One region of the Methylobacterium sp. 092160098-2 genome, then DNA from elsewhere that is predicted to be linked to it. Evidence: riboswitches for the same ligand, from Rfam matches in the RefSeq annotation. Region 1 holds a riboswitch; the other holds the start of a gene.
What was found. Region 1 has a riboswitch for glycine ahead of PQI07_RS23965 (D-amino acid dehydrogenase). Riboswitches for the same ligand answer to the same signal wherever they lie in the genome.
Positions count from the first base shown of each region.

Region 2: it holds a riboswitch for glycine, as region 1 does, so the genes downstream of both, PQI07_RS28430 (L,D-transpeptidase) here and PQI07_RS23965 (D-amino acid dehydrogenase) in region 1, are expected to answer to the same signal.

Region 1 covers NZ_JAQPZJ010000001.1:5,084,737-5,092,371, reverse strand. The annotation lists gene cobF (precorrin-6A synthase (deacetylating)) at 1-149, opposite strand, end outside; gene PQI07_RS23980 (ornithine cyclodeaminase family protein) at 197-1,135, opposite strand; gene PQI07_RS23975 (DSD1 family PLP-dependent enzyme) at 1,277-2,398, opposite strand; gene PQI07_RS23970 (threonine synthase) at 2,458-3,597, opposite strand; gene PQI07_RS23965 (D-amino acid dehydrogenase) at 3,769-5,031, opposite strand; glycine riboswitch at 5,097-5,205, opposite strand; glycine riboswitch at 5,209-5,311, opposite strand; gene PQI07_RS23960 (hypothetical protein) at 5,480-5,815, shown strand; gene PQI07_RS23955 (hypothetical protein) at 6,007-6,264, shown strand; gene PQI07_RS23950 (glutathione S-transferase) at 6,361-6,966, shown strand; gene PQI07_RS23945 (DoxX family membrane protein) at 6,989-7,462, opposite strand; gene PQI07_RS23940 (hypothetical protein) at 7,593-7,635, shown strand, end outside.
Region 2 covers NZ_JAQPZJ010000002.1:629,469-637,103, reverse strand. The annotation lists gene ctaD (cytochrome c oxidase subunit I) at 1-1,282, shown strand, start outside; glycine riboswitch at 1,435-1,524, shown strand; gene PQI07_RS28430 (L,D-transpeptidase) at 1,849-2,583, shown strand; gene PQI07_RS28425 (trimeric intracellular cation channel family protein) at 2,673-3,311, shown strand; gene PQI07_RS28420 (amidohydrolase) at 3,400-4,791, shown strand; gene PQI07_RS28415 (VOC family protein) at 4,836-5,729, opposite strand; gene PQI07_RS28410 (calcium:cation antiporter) at 6,129-7,214, shown strand; gene PQI07_RS28405 (hypothetical protein) at 7,311-7,469, opposite strand; gene PQI07_RS28400 (universal stress protein) at 7,592-7,635, opposite strand, start outside.

The DNA of each region.
Region 1 (7,635 bases):
CGGCGGATCTCGACGAGGTCGGCGGTCTCGGCGCGCTTGTCGAGGACGAACACCGCGTCGACGTCGGCAAGCGCCCGCACCGCCTGGAGGGTCAGGTGCTCGGGGTCGCCCGTGCCGATGCCGATGACCCGGATCTGCCTGTCCTGCATGCCGTCCGTCCTCCGCCGGGGCGGGGGAGGGCCGGCGCCGGCCTCCCCTACAAGCGCGCGTCGGCTTTGGCGAGGATCGCCCGGGCGATGGTCAGGTCCTGCAGGGCGATGCCGGAGGAGTCGAACACGGTGATCGCCTCCGGATCGGTCCGGCCCCCCTCCCCGGTCCGGAGCACGTCGCCGAGGGCCCGCAGGCCGGCGGAAGCCCCCGCGGAGGCGTGCTGGAATTCCCCGATGGTGCGCGACTGCTCCGGCAGGTCGCAGAACAGCTGCGCCCGCTCCAGCAGGGCCGGGGGCAGTTCCTGCTTGCCCTTCGCGTCCGCCCCCATGGCGGCGACATGCGTGCCGGGGCGGACCCAGTCGGCCTCGAACAGCGGCGCGCGGGCCGGCGTCGCCGTGACGATCACGTCGGCGGCCGCGCAGGCCTCCCGGGGCGCGGCCGCCCGCACGGCGATCCCCGAGGCCCCCTGCCCCGCCAGGCGCTCGGCGAAGCCCGCGACCTTGGCGGCGTCCCGGGCGACCACCAGCACCGTCCGGATCGGCAGGATCCGGGCGAGCGCCGCGCACTCGAACTCCGCCTGGTTCCCCGCCCCGAAAACGGCGAGCACCGCCGAATCCGGCCGGGCGAGGACGCTGGCCGCCACCGCGTCGGCGGCGGCGGTCCGGTAGGCATTGACGCGGCCCGCCTCGATCACCGTGTCGACCCGGCCGACATCTTGGTCGAACAGCAGGATCACCGAATTGTGCCGCGGCAGGCCCCGGTCCGGATTGCCCGGCCAGAACGAGCCGACCTTCAGGCCGGCATAGTCGGCCGTCGAGCCCGACTTGATCGAGAACCGGTTGGTCGGCTCCGAGCCGTGCCCGAGCACCGCCGGGAACAGGGTGGTGCCCGGGGCGACCGCGGCGATCAGCGCCTCCCGGGCCGCCTCGAACGCCATGGCGTGGTCGACCAGGGCCGCGGAGTCCTCTTCCGAGATGAAGCGCATGGATTCGAAGACCTCCAGAGTCCGGGTTTCAAAAGGGCGTGCCCTTTCGCGGGTGCAGGGCGGCGCCCTGCGGTCGGGGACGCCCGAGCGTCGGGGCGCGCCCCGACACCCCGCCCAAGGGCTTCAGCCCTTCGGAATCCCCTACAGGGTCATGCCGCGGGCGGTGACCGGCCAGACGGCCTCGACCCGGCCGTTCCGCACGCCCACGTACCAGTCGTAGACGTTGACCGTCGGGTCGCAATGGCCGGGGATCAGCTTCAGGCGCTCGTTGAGCTTGAGCACGTTGCCGGGATCGCTGATCACCCCGTGCTCGTCCGAGCACTTGATGTACGCCACGTCGTCGCGGCCGAACACCACCGGCAGGCCGCTGTCGATGCTCTGCGCCTTCAGGCCGGCATCGCAGATGGCCACATCCGCCTTCGCCTTGCTCATGATCGCCGTGACGATGAACAGGCTGTTCTCGAATTCCGCGATCGGCCGGCCGTCCGCGTCCTTCACCCGCTGGTAGTCCGCGTCCATGAAGACGTAGGAGCCGCATTGCAGCTCGTTGTAGACGCCGCTGCCGCCTTCCAGGGCGAAGCTGCCGGTGCCGGCCCCCGCGACGATATCGCAGGCGAGCCCCTCGGCCTTCAGAAGGTCGACGGTGCGCCTGGTCTCGTCGATCGCCGTCTGGATCAGGGCCTTGCGCTCGCCGTAGTCGCGCACGTGCTGCGCCTTGCCCTGATAGGCCTGCAGACCCGCGAAGCGCAGGCCCGGCGCCTTCGCGATCGCCCTGGCGATCACCAAGGCGGGCTCGCCCGGGGCGACGCCGCAGCGGCCGGCGCCGACATCGATCTCCACGAGGCATTCGAGGGTGACGCCATACTGGACGGACGCCGCCGAGAGGTCGTCGACATTGCCGAGGTCGTCGACGCAGACCAGCACCCGCGCCCGTTTGGCGAGCGCCGCCAAGCGCTCGATCTTCTTCGGCGCCACCACCTGGTTGGAGACCAGCACGTCGCGGATGCCGGCGCTCACCAGCGCCTCGGCCTCGCTGACCTTCTGGCAGCAGACGCCGCAGGCCCCGCCCCGCTCGATCTGCACAGTCGCGATGTCGGAGGATTTGTGCGTCTTGGCGTGGGCCCGGTGGCGCAGGCCGTGCTCCTTCATGAAGCGGCCGAGCGTGTCGACGTTGCGCTCGAAGGCGTCGAGATCGACCATCAGGCAGGGGGTGTCGATCTCCTCGACCGGCATGCCGACGCAGGCGGGAATGTTGTTGCGCATGGTCCGTCTCCTCCGGATCGGGGTGTCTTGGTCGGGATGTCTTGGTCAGCGGGCCTGGGTCACGGGGCGAGGCCCAGAAGCTCGGCGATGCGCGGCGTCGCCTTGATGCCCGTGCCGGTGAGCACCACCACGGTGGTCTCCCCGGGCCGGATCGCGCCGCTTGCGGTGAGGTCGGAGAGCGCCGCCGCCGCCATGGCGCAAGTCGGCTCGACGTAGAGGCCGGTGCGGGCGAGCTCCATCAGGGCCGCCTCGATGGCCGCCTCGGAGACCGCCACGGTGCCGCCGCCGGACCGGCGGAGCGCCGCCAAGACCTCGCGGCCGCGCACCGGCTGGGCGATCGAGGCGCCCTCGGCCAGCGTCGGGCGCGGGGTCACCGGCACGAAATCGTCGGCGCCCGCCGCGAACCCGGCATGGAGCGGCGCGCAATGGGCCGGCTGGACCGCGTAGAGCCGCGGCAGGCGGGCGATCTCCCCCCGGCGCAGCAGCTCCGAGAAGCCGATGTCGCAGCCGAGGATGTTGCTGCCCGCGCCGCAGGGGATGATGACGGCGTCGGGCGCGGAGAAGCCCAGATCCTCCCACAGCTCGTAGGCCAGCGTCTTGGTGCCCTGGAGGAAATGGGCCTGCCAGTTGTGGCTGGCGTAGAAGATCTCCTCCGCCTGCCGCACGGCGGCGTCGGCGGTGTCCTGGCGGGTGCCGGGCACCAGCTCGACCGCGGCGCCGGCGGCGCGCATCTGCACGGTCTTGGCCGGCGAGGTCGAGGCCGGGACCAGGATCTTGGCCCGCATCCCGGCGGCGGCCGCGTAGGTCGCCACCGCGGCGCCGCCGTTGCCGGAGGAATCCTCCAGCACCGCGTCGATCCCCTGCTGGCGCAGGATCGACAGCATCACGGACGCGCCCCGGTCCTTGAAGCTGCCCGAGGGCGCGAACCATTCGAGCTTGAAATGGGCGTGGCCGCCCCGCCAGGGTCGGTGCACCAGGGGGGTGCAGCCCTCCCCGAGGGAGACCGGGTCGGAGACCGCCACCGGCAGGGCGGCGGCGTAGCGCCAGAGGGAGCGCTTGGCCGTGTCGATCTCCCCGCGTCCGATCCCCGGCAGGTCCGTGATCATCAGCGGACCGCCCGTCTCCGAGCGCCAGCGGGGCGTCTCGATCGGGTAGGTCGCGCCGGTGGCGGGGTCGAGATAGGCGGCAGATGGAGGCATCGCGGCTCGGTTTCCGGGGCGGTTCGGGAAGATAATACAAAATAATCTTGGTCGGCGCGCCTCCCTTCTCGCGGAGACGACGCCGGGCCGAGGCGGGCGGGGCCCGCCTCGTCAGGGCTCCGCCCCGACAACCCGCCAAAGGGCTTCAAGCCCTTTAGAAACCCGGGCCTCTCAGGCCGCGAGCGGCAGGATCGTCCGCTCCGGGGCGTGCTCGGCGGCGATCGCCCCGGCGACGATCTCGGCGGTGGCCCCCGAGAGGGTCCAGCCGAGATGGCCGTGGCCGGTGTTGTAGAAGACCCCGGGCCGGCGGCCGCGACCGACCTTGGGCAGCATGTTCGGCAGCATCGGGCGCAGGCCGCTCCAGGCCACCACCCGGTCGGTGTCGACCAGCGGGAACTGCTCGCGGGTCCAGTCGACCAGCGGCTGGATCCGGTCGTGGCGGATGTCGCGGTTGAAGCCGTTGAACTCGGCGGTGCCGGCGACCCGCAGGCGCTCGTCGCCGAGCCGGCTCGTCACGATCTTGGCCGCCTCGTCGAGGATGCTCACCTCGGGGGCCGCCTTCTGGGCCTCCGGAGTCAGCAGGTTCACGGTGATCGAGTAGCCCTTCACCGGGTAGACGTTGACCCGGTCGCCGAGCATCGCGGCGAAATGCCGGCTGGCGCAGCCCGCACAGATCACCACCGCGTCGGCCTGCAGGACCTGCGTGTCCCCGGCAGGATGGCCCGCAGCGCGCCAGCCGATGTCATAGCCCCCCTCCCCCGGCGCGATCGTCTCGACGCTGGCGTCCTGGACGAAGCGGACGCCCCTGCGGGCGCAGGCGGAGGCGAGCCCCCGGGTGAATTTGTGGATGTCGCCGGTGGCGTCGGAGGGGGTGAAGAAGCCCCCGTGATAGGTCCCGGCCAGCGTCGGCTCGATCGCCCGGATCTCCTCCGGAGTCACGGCGTAGCGCTCGAGGCCGCCCTCCCGCAGCAGGGCGTTGACTCCGGTCGCCTTCTCGAAGCTCGCCCGGTCCCGGTAGAAATGCAGGATGCCGCGGGTCTTCAGGTCGAAGTCGATCCCCTCGGCCTCGGCCATGGCGAACAGCGCCTCCCGGGCCTTCAGGGCCAGCCGAACGGTCTCCACGGTGTTCTCGCGGTAATGGGCGATCTCGCGGACGAACGCGGCCATCCAGGACAGCTTGTGCCAGGAGGGCTTGGGATTCATCAGCAGCGGCGCGTCCCGGCGCATCATCCAGCGCAGGCCCTGCATCACGGTGGAGAGCTTGTTCCAGACCTCGGCGTTGCAGGCCGAGAGCTGGCCGCCATTGGCGAAGGAGGTCTCCATGGCGGCGTAGCGCTGCCGGTCGAGGACGGTGACGCGGTAGCCGCGCTGGGCGAGCGCATAGGCGGTCGTCACGCCGGTGATGCCGGCGCCGATCACGGCGATGTGGGTCATGGGCTTGGACTCCGGGACGTGGACGCGTGGAGGCCGCCTCAAGCGGTCGGCCGGTTGCGCGCCCCATCTGTCCCGGTGCCTGAGAGCTTGATCCGTCCCGCCCTGGCGCGGCGAAGTACGGACGTCCCCTTCGGCGGGTGCCCACGGGTTCCCCCGCTGCACCTCTCTCCAGATCGCCCTGACGACACGGTTCCGGTGCCTGAGAGTTTCCGGGGCGGTTGCTCCGTCGGCGCCGGGTCCCCTCTGCTGGGAAGATCCCGGTCTCTCCCGCATCGTCACGATGGGCTGTCCCTGGATACGCCGATCGGCCGCAGGGGAGAAGCCCGCCCGTCCCGCCGGCGGCCGATTTCACCGACAGCCGCTGCGCGTTGTCACCGCCACCCACGCTCTCCGCCGGAGCGATCCCGGCCGCCGCCGGTTGACGCTGGATTCTCCGGGAGACACCCCGATGCTGACCAGGACCGCGATCTACGAGGGCAGGGTGCGCGACGCCCGGGAAGAGGAATTCTTCCGCCGGGTCCGGGACGAGCTGGAGCCGTTCTGGCGGCGATTCCCGGGCGTCACCGCCGTGCGGATCCAGCGCGTGGTCTCGAAGGACGCCGACGCGCGGCCGATCGCCATGATCCTGGAGATGGACTTCCCCGACCAGGCGGCGCTGGATGCCTGCCTCGCCTCTCCGATCCGCCCGGAATCGCACGCCGCCACCGAGGCGGTGATGGAGATGTTCGACGGCCGCTTCTACCATCTGGTCAGCACCGGGCGCACCATGTCGCTGGTGGATTAGGACCCGGCCTCGGAAGGTCAATCTCCGCTCGAACGCAACGGCAAGTTTACCGCATATAAACCTATACTGACATATTATAATAGCCTGAAGATAAAATCTCAGGCCTGAACATCAGTTGATCCAGCACTCTTTAAGGGTCTCGGCGCAGGTTCCGTCCGAGCGACACCCTTCTTGTTCAGGCGGACGGCGCGATGGCGAAATGGATTCCTGGCGCGGCCGTCTTCGGCCTCCTGTGCCTGATGATCATCCCGGCTCCCGGGATCTGGGGCGTCCTGATCGGGGCCGCCTGCGTGCTGGCCATCGTCGGCAGCCTGTGCATGCTCGCCCTCGATCGGGTGGCGAGCGCCATCCTCGTCTGGCGCTCGCGGATGCGGGCGCGACGCCCGAGCCCGAGCCGGAGCCGGAGCCGGGTGGTCCATGCCGGCTCCAGGATGACCCGGAAGGTCTGAGCCTCCGGCGGGGCGCCGGGGGCTGGATTCCCCGCGGCATCGGTGCAAGGTCCCGGCGCCGCGACCACGGCGCCTAAGACCAACCGGGACGGTCCGATGAAGCTCCTCTACTCCCCCGCCTCGCCCTATGCCCGCAAGGTGCTGGTCCTCGCCCACGAGACGGGACTGATCGACCGGATCGCCGTCACCGTCGCCGGGGCCTCGCCGACCGGGCCCTCCGCGGAGGTCGCCGCCCACAATCCGCTGGGCAAGATTCCCGCCCTGGTCCTGGAGGACGGCACCGCCCTCTACGACAGCCGGGTGATCTGCGAGTATCTCGACGGCCTCTCGTCCGGGCCGCGCCTGTTTCCCGAAGGCGCCGCCCGCTGGGACGCGCTGACCCGGCAGGCGCTGGCCGACGGGCTGCTCGATGCCGCGCTGCTCGCCCGCTACGAGCGCGTGCTCCGCCCCGAGCCCCAGCGCTGGGACGCCTGGGAGGCCGGCCAGATCGGCAAGATCCGCGCGGCGCTGGACCGGTTCGAGAGCCTGGTCGGCGGGATGCCGGCACTGGATATCGGCACGGTCGCGATGGCCTGCGGGCTCGGCTACCTGGACCTGCGCTTTCCCGATCTCGCGTGGCGGGAGGGCCGTCCGGCGGTCGCGGCCTGGTACGCGCAGTTCGAGCGCCGGCCCTCCATGGCGGCCACCGTGCCGAAGGGCTGAGCTCCCGCCGCGCCGGGCCCCGCTACGGCCGGACCCGGTCCGCGATCGCGTAGGGATGGGTCGAGCCGAGGGGATCGGCGAGGAAGTCCTGGACCGTCCCGGCGCCCGTGCCGAAGGTGATGAGCAGGAAGCCGCCCGCCAGGGCGAAGTTCTTCAAAAAATCCCAGAACAGCGCGCGGCCCTTGCCCCCCGCCCAGAAATCCCCCGGCACCCAGAACTGCTTCCACAGCAGCGCCGTCACCCCGCAATAGCCGGCGAGCACGAAGGCGGCGGCCCGGTCGGCGACCCCGGTCAGGATGCAGAGCGACATCCCGATCTCGACGCCGAGCCCGATCAGGATCAGCACCGTTGCGGGCGCCGTGGCATGCACGGCCTCCCGCGCCTGCCCGACCGCGCCCCGGAAGTTCAGGATCTTGTCGAGGGCGCTGAACGGCAGGAACAGCAGCACGAGGAGCAGGCGGACGCTGAACGCGATTGCGACGCTGAGGCTGGCCATGCGCTGAACGGTCTCCCGATCCGGCCCGGTTCGGGCCGCCGATCCAAGGCGCTGATCCAAGCCGCGAGCGGCGCAAAGGTTTCGCGCGGCCCCGCCGGCCGCGTGCAGATCCTGGCCCCCGAAGCGCCCCGTGCGGACCGGCCCCGGCGGTGCGCAGCGCGTCTTCGATCACG
Region 2 (7,635 bases), on a different contig from region 1:
GAACAACATCTCGTTCTGGCTGACGGTGGCGGCCTTCTGCAGTCTGCTGTGCTCGCTGTTCGTCGAGGGCGCGCCCGGCACCCAGGGCGCGGGCACGGGCTGGACGCTTTACCCGCCGCTGTCGACCGTCGGCCATCCCGGCCCGGCCGTCGACTTCGGCATCTTCTCGATCCACCTCGCGGGCGCGGCCTCGATCCTGGGCGCGATCAACTTCATCACCACCATCCTCAACATGCGCGCCCCGGGCATGACGCTGCACAAGATGCCGCTCTTCGCCTGGGGGCAACTCGTCACCGCCTTCCTGCTGCTGCTGTCACTCCCGGTGCTCGCGGGCGCCATCACGATGCTGCTCACAGACCGCAACTTCGGCACGACGTTCTTCGATCCGGCCGGCGGCGGTGACCCGATCCTGTTCCAGCACCTGTTCTGGTTCTTCGGCCACCCCGAAGTATACGTGATGATCCTACCGGCCTTCGGCATCGTCTCGCACATCATCTCGACGTTCTCGCGCAAGCCGATCTTCGGCTATCTCGCGATGGCCTACGCCATGGTCGCCATCGGCGTCGTCGGCTTCGTGGTGTGGGCCCACCACATGTACACGGTCGGCCTGTCGCTCCAGACGCAGTCCTACTTCGTGTTCGCCACGATGGTGATCGCGGTGCCCACAGGCGTGAAGATCTTCTCGTGGATCGCCACGATGTGGGGCGGCTCCATCCGCTTCACCGCCACCATGCATTGGGCGCTCGGCTTCATCTTCCTGTTCACCGTCGGCGGCGTGACCGGCGTCGTGCTGGCGAACTCGGCGGTCGATAAGTACCTGCACGATACCTACTACGTCGTGGCGCACTTCCACTACGTGCTGTCGCTGGGCGCGGTGTTCATCATCTTCGCGGGCGTCTACTACTGGTTCCCGAAGATGACCGGGCACGTCATCCCGGAATGGGTGGGCAAGCTGCACTTCTGGCTGGCCTTCATCGGGTCGAACGTCCTGTTCTTCCCGATGCACTTCCTCGGCCTCGCCGGCATGCCGCGCCGCTACGCCGATTACCCCGACGCGTACGGACCTTGGCAGCAGGTCGCGACGTACGGCGGCCACGTCTTCGCCTTGGGCCTGTTCGTGTTCATGATCGGCGTGGTGCTGGCCTTCCGCTCGAAGGAGCGGGCCGCGGACAACCCATGGGGCGAAGGTGCGACGACCCTGGAATGGACCCTGTCCTCGCCGCCGCCCTACCACCAATTCGAGACGCTGCCCCGCATCGTCGACGAGCCGCGCGCACGCTGATGGCGGCAATGACCCGGTCACCCAGCGCAGCACCGGAGCCGCGGCCCGCTTCATGGCCCTGCCTCATGCCCAAACGAAGACATTTGATCGCAAGCTAACGAATTTTACGCCGGTCCCACAATTCGGCCGTAAACGAACGGCCAAGTTAGGCCCAGCGACGAGCGGGAGAGAGCCGGTACGAACCGGCCGCCGAAGGAGCAACCGCCCCGGAAACTCTCAGGCACCCGGACCGCTCGTTCGTTCAACACTCTGGAAAGCGGAGCTCGGGCTCCCGCCGATGGTGTAAGTCGAGGCCTCTTCCGAGGCCCAGGCGAAACTCTCAGGCCGATGACAGAGGGGGCTCGCATGCGGGACGCGTGCGGAGCGACCTCGGAGGCCCGCGCGATGACATTCCCATAGCCTGACCTGCCGCGCGCCCATCGGCTCGCGCCGCCCTCACCGCACGGAACCGGCTGGCTCACCGCGTGAGCCTCGACGGCGACGCACGCCTGGCATCGTCCGCGGGGCGTGGTCGATCATGACCGGGGCCGCGCCGCCCATCGAACGCCCAGCCTGGATGCACCACGATGTTGGCTACCCGCCGTTCCCTCCTTCTCGCCGCCGCCGTCCTCGCACCCGCCCGCGCGCAGGCATTCTTCTGGGATACCGAGCCCGAACCGCGGAAGGCACCGGAGCCGGTCGACCCGGCTTCGAACCGCGACGCGTGGTTCATAGGCTCGATCCCGGACCATCCCTTCGACGTCCCCAAGGTCGACCTCGCGCTCGTCCCGCCGGAGTTCCGCAAGCAACTCGTGGATTACGACGGGCCGGAGCGGGCCGGGATCCTCGTCATCGATACCCACGAGCGCTTTCTCTATCTCGTGCGCGAGGGTCGCACCGCGCTCCGGTACGGCATCGGCGTGGGCCGGGCGGGGTTCACCTGGTCCGGCACCGCGGTGATCAAGCGCAAGGCCAAGTGGCCGGGCTGGCGGCCGACGGCGGACATGCTGAAGCGCCGCCCCGACATCCCGCGCTACGTCGAACCCGGCGTCGACAACCCCCTCGGGTGCCGTGCGCTGTACCTCTACCAGGGCGACCGAGACACCCTGTACCGCATCCACGGCACGAACGAGCCCTGGACGGTCGGCGGCACGGACTCCTCCGGCTGCATCCGCCTGCTGAACGAGGACATCTACGACCTGTACGGCCGCGTCCCCCTCGGCACGACCGTGGTCGTGAAGACCTCGCAGCCGGAAGTGATGGTACAGCACGAATGGGGTGACCATCCCCGACCCGACAATCAGGTCCTGCTCGTCAAATGAAGAGCCAAGCTGTTCGAGACCGCGGCAGCGAAAGCCCGAAGCGCACGCGCCAGGATGTGGCTGCGCTTCGCACCACCCGGGGATAGACCATGTTCCAAACGGCAACTGCGACCCTCGACTGGCTCGGCGTGATCGTGTTCACGGTCACCGGCGCACTCGTCGCCTCGCGCAAGGAGATGGATTTCGTCGGGTTCGCCGTACTCGGAACGGTGACGGGCATCGGCGGCGGAACGCTCCGGGACCTGCTACTCGGCTCAGCGGTGTTCTGGGTAGGCGAGCCGGCCTACCTGACGACTTGCCTGCTCGTCTCAGGGGTGGCGTTCTTTGCCGCTCACATCCCTCAGTCCCGCTACAGGTACCTTCTGTGGTTAGATGCATTGGGCTTGGCGCTGTTCGCGGTGGTCGGGGCCGAGAGGGCTTTGCAAACGGGAGCGAGCGCCGAGGTAGCCGTGGCGATGGGCGTGATCACCGCCACCTTCGGGGGCATCATCCGCGACCTCCTCGGAGGTGAGAGCCCGGTCATCCTGAGCCGGGAGGTCTATGCCACGGCTGCCCTGGTTGGGGCTGCCACGTTCACCTCCTTGATCGCCCTCGGAATTCCGCGTGAGATCGCGGTCGGAGTTGGCTTCTCAATCGGCTTGCTCGTGCGCGCCGCATCGCTCCGCTTCGGCTGGGAGCTCCCGCGATATCGCCCCCGGCCCGGCGTCCGCTACGACAATCCGCGGTAAGCCATCGCACCCGGACCGCCTCGAAAGCGTTCAACCTACCGCGCACCAGGACGGTCTCGCCACCTGGGTCGACGAAAGGAGAGCGAGGATGGTGTTCCGAGCACCGCTCAACGGTTTTGCGCTGGTCGCGCGGATGATCCTGTCCGCCGCCGCCTTCTCTGGCCCCGCCCTCGCGCAGGATTCCAGTCGGGAGGACGTGAAGGCCGGTCAGAGCGCGTTACCTGGCCCCTCGGACGACCTGCTGGCGAGGCTGGAGGGCGTCTACAAGGACATCCACGCCAACCCCGAGCTGTCGATGCAGGAGCGCCGCACCGCCGGCATCGCCGCCCGCTGGCTCCGGGACCAGGGCTACGCGGTGACGGAGGGCGTAGGTGGCACGGGCGTCGTCGGGCTGCTGCGCAACGGCGAGGGCCCGACGGTGCTGCTGCGCGCCGACATGGACGCCCTCCCGATGAAGGAGAACACCGGCCTTCCCTATGCCAGCACGAAGAAGGGGACCGATCCCGCATCCGGCCGGGAGACGGCCATCGCGCATTCCTGCGGGCACGACCTGCACGTGACCTGGCTGATGGGTGCGACCCAGGTCCTGGCCGCGAACAAGGACAAGTGGCGCGGCACCGTCTTGGCCGTGTTCCAGCCGGGCGAGGAGATCGGCGAGGGTGCAAAGGCCATGGTCGATGACGGCATGGTGAAGCGCTTCCCGAAGCCGGTCGTCACGCTCGGCCAGCACGTGCTGCCGTTCCCGGCCGGGCAGGTGCGCCTCGCCAGCGGTCCCGTGCTTTCCCAGAGCGACAGCCTCAAGGTGACGCTGTACGGCCGCGGCGGGCACGGCTCCGGTCCGGAATCCACCATCGATCCGGTGGTGATGGCCGCCGCGACGGTTATGCGGCTGCAGACCATCGTCTCGCGCGAGGTCTCCATGAGCGACAGCGCCGTGGTCTCGGTCGGGTCGATGCAGGCCGGCTCCAGCGCCAACATCATCCCGGACCAAGCCGAGCTTCAGCTCAACGTCCGGACCTACGACGATGGGGTGCGGGACAAAGTGCTCTCGTCGATCAAGCGGATAGTCGATGGGGAGGCCTCCATCTCGGGCGCCCCGAAGCCGCCCCTCCTCACGATGCTCGGACGTTTCCCGCTGACAGTGAACGACGCGGACGCGACGGCGAAGGTGACCGAGGCCCTGAAGCAGCGCCTGGGCGCGGACCGGGTGCAGCCTGCCGGCAATGCGGCCGCCAGCGAGGACTTCACGGTTTTTGCCCGAGCCTGGGACGTGCCCTCGGTGTTCTGGTTCGTCGGCGGGACCGATCCGAAGCGCTACGCGGAGGCCGAGAAGGCCGGGACCTTGGACGCTCTTCCCTCAAACCACGCGCCGGAGTTCGCGCCGGTCCTGACGCCGACCCTTCGGACCGGCGTGGAGACGATGCTTGCGGCGGCCGCTCCTTGGCTGGCGCCCCTGGCTTCGGACGCGAAGGCACGCTGACGAGGCCGGAGCCGGAGCGTCTGCCTCGGCTCTTTCCCGGACCTTCAATGCGCTGGCCCGAGCTTCATACGCAGCTGCGTTCCCCACGGATCGCGTACGACCAGCGTGTTCCCGTCCTCGACGAAGGACACGCCCGCATCCCGGCATCGTATCCGCACCGTAGCAAGGGTCCCCCCGTCGGCGAGCAGCTCGACCTCCGCAAGACCCGTCGCCCCGTCCGTACGAACCGCGGCATCACGACTGTTCCAGACGTTGCCGGCGAGCTGGTGGTGGTAGCCGCCTGCTCCCAGGAACAGGGCGCCGGGATAGCGGCACATGACATCGAACCCGAGCAGGCCCGCGTAGAAGCGCTCCGTCGCGTCCAGGTCGCCGACCTGGAGGTGGACATGGCCGACGCAGGAGCCGGGCGGCATTCCAGACCAGGGCCTGTCGGCGGCACGGACGAGCCCGGCATGGTCGAGCCGTTCGTTGCGCATCACGACGGAGCCGTCCTCGGTCCACTGCCATTCCGAGCTCGGGCGGTCGACGTAGATCTCGATGCCGTTGCCCTCCGGGTCGGTGAGGTAGACCGCTTCGCTGACGAGGTGGTCGGCGGCACCCGTGAGCGTGATGCCGCATGCCTCCGCGTGCCGGAGCCATACGCCAAGATCGCCGCGGCTCGGTAGCCGGAACGCCGTGTGGAACAACCCTGCCTCCGTCGACCTCCAATGCCGTGCGGACGGATCGTGCCGCAGCACGAGGAGCACCGTGTCGCCTTCGCCGAGCCGCACCGTGTCGGCCTCCCGGGACACGATCCGGAGCCCGATGATGCCCGAGTAGAAGCGCGTGAGCGAAGCCACATCCCGCGCGACAAGCGCCACCGCACCGATCCGGTAGAGTGCCCTGGCAAGAACCAGATCCGGGACTTCGGTCGCGGGAATCGGTGCTGGATCTCTCATGGTTTGTCTCCGGGAGCGGCAAGCCTCAAGGACATGAAACCGTGGTGCCGAGCCGGCCTCCGGTACGATAACGCGGCCGCCCCGCCGACGAGCCACCTGGCTTCCGGTCGCTTGCGGAAGTCGAGCACGGTCCGAGATAGCGAACCGTGCGGGCAGTTCCCCCAAAAACCTTCACCCTGTCGCCGGGCGGGGGCGTGCCCAACGGTCACCGCCACTCAGGTGAATGGAAAAGGTCCGAACGCAACTTGCTCCTCGCCTGCAGGACCGACCTGGATTGGTCTCGACCCTCGTCGCCGCATAGGTTCGAGACATGCTGGCGTCGGGTGGCGTTACCGCGCAAAAGCCTTTGTCCCGCAATCCGCTACCGGGCGCTTTTGAAGCTTTGAAAGGCAACGAACCATGCAGGTGCCACAAGCCGGGATGCCGTGGTGGAGTTGGACTTGGCCCGCCCTGGCCCTGGTGCTGCTTGGGGCGGCGCTGATGACGGAGCCGCCTGTCCTCCTGCTCGGCGCAGCCGGCGTCGTCCTGGTCGCGACGGTGTTCGCGGCGGTCTTCCACGCGGAGGTCGTCGCTCACCGGGTCGGCGAACCGTTCGGCACCCTCGTGCTGGCGCTCGCGGTCACCGTGATCGAGGTCGCGCTCATCGTCTCGGTGATGCTCGGCGGCGGGAGCGGCAAGACGGAGCTTGCGCGCGACACGGTCTTCGCAGCCGTGATGATCATCTGCAACGGGCTTGTCGGCCTGTGCCTGCTCTCGGGCGGCGTCCGCCACCGCGTGCAAGGCTTCCGGCTCCATGGGGCGCTCGCGGCCCTCGCCGTCCTCGCGGCCCTCGTCACCCTGACCCTGGTCCTGCCGAACTTCGTGAGCACCGCCGGACCGGTCTTCACGGCACCCCAGCTCCTGTTCGCCGCGGCGGCCTCCCTGGTCCTCTACGGCTCCTTCGTCTTCGTGCAGACCGTTCGCCACCGGGACTATTTCCTGCCGGAAAGCGGCACGGGCGGCGAGAAGGAGCATGCCGCGCCACCGTCCGGCAGATTGGCCCTGTCGAGCTTCGGCTTGCTCCTCGTCTGCCTCGTGGCAGTGGTGGGCCTCGCCAAGGTGCTCACGCCCACGCTGGAATGGGGCATCGACGGGCTCGGCATCCCCAAGGCGGTGTCCGGCATCGTCATCGCGATGCTCGTCCTCATGCCCGAGGGAGTTGCGGCCGTCCGTGCGGCCCGCGCCGACCGGCTCCAGACCAGCATGAACCTCGCGCTCGGCTCTGCACTGGCATCCATTGGCCTGACCATCCCCGCGGTCGCCCTGGTCTCCGTGCTCACCGGCCACCCGCTCGCCCTCGGCCTCGGACCGAAGGACCAGGTGCTTCTGGCCCTTACCCTCCTCGTCGCCGTCATCACCCTCGGCACGGGGCGCACGACCGTGCTCCAGGGCATCGTACACCTCGTGATCTTCGCCTCGTTCCTGTTCTTCGCCGTGATGCCTTGAGGAGCCTGCCCGCAGGGTGGGCATGGCTTCCAACGCCATGCCCTCTCACGCCGGGCGGGCCCCCTGCCGAAGTCTCGGTTCGTGCCTTTGGCAAGTTCACCAGCGTGCGAGCACCACGACCACGGTCGCCGCAATGGCGGCGGCGAGGCAGCCCTCAAACACGAGCGACGTGCCGAGCTGCTCCAGCCAGCGTGCCGTGCCCAGCACCAACAGCATGAGCCCGATGGCCATGGCCCGTGCGGCGACGATCTTCATCGAGCCTCTCCCTGGCGGGTCACGCCAACCGCTCACGCCCACGGTCCCGGATCGGCGCCCAAGCTTGTGGTGACAGCGGCGACATCCGCGTCCATCTTGCCCGAAGTCCGTCGTCGCGGACATCAAGGGGCGAAGTGCATGGCGAACGACGCGTCACCTCCACATG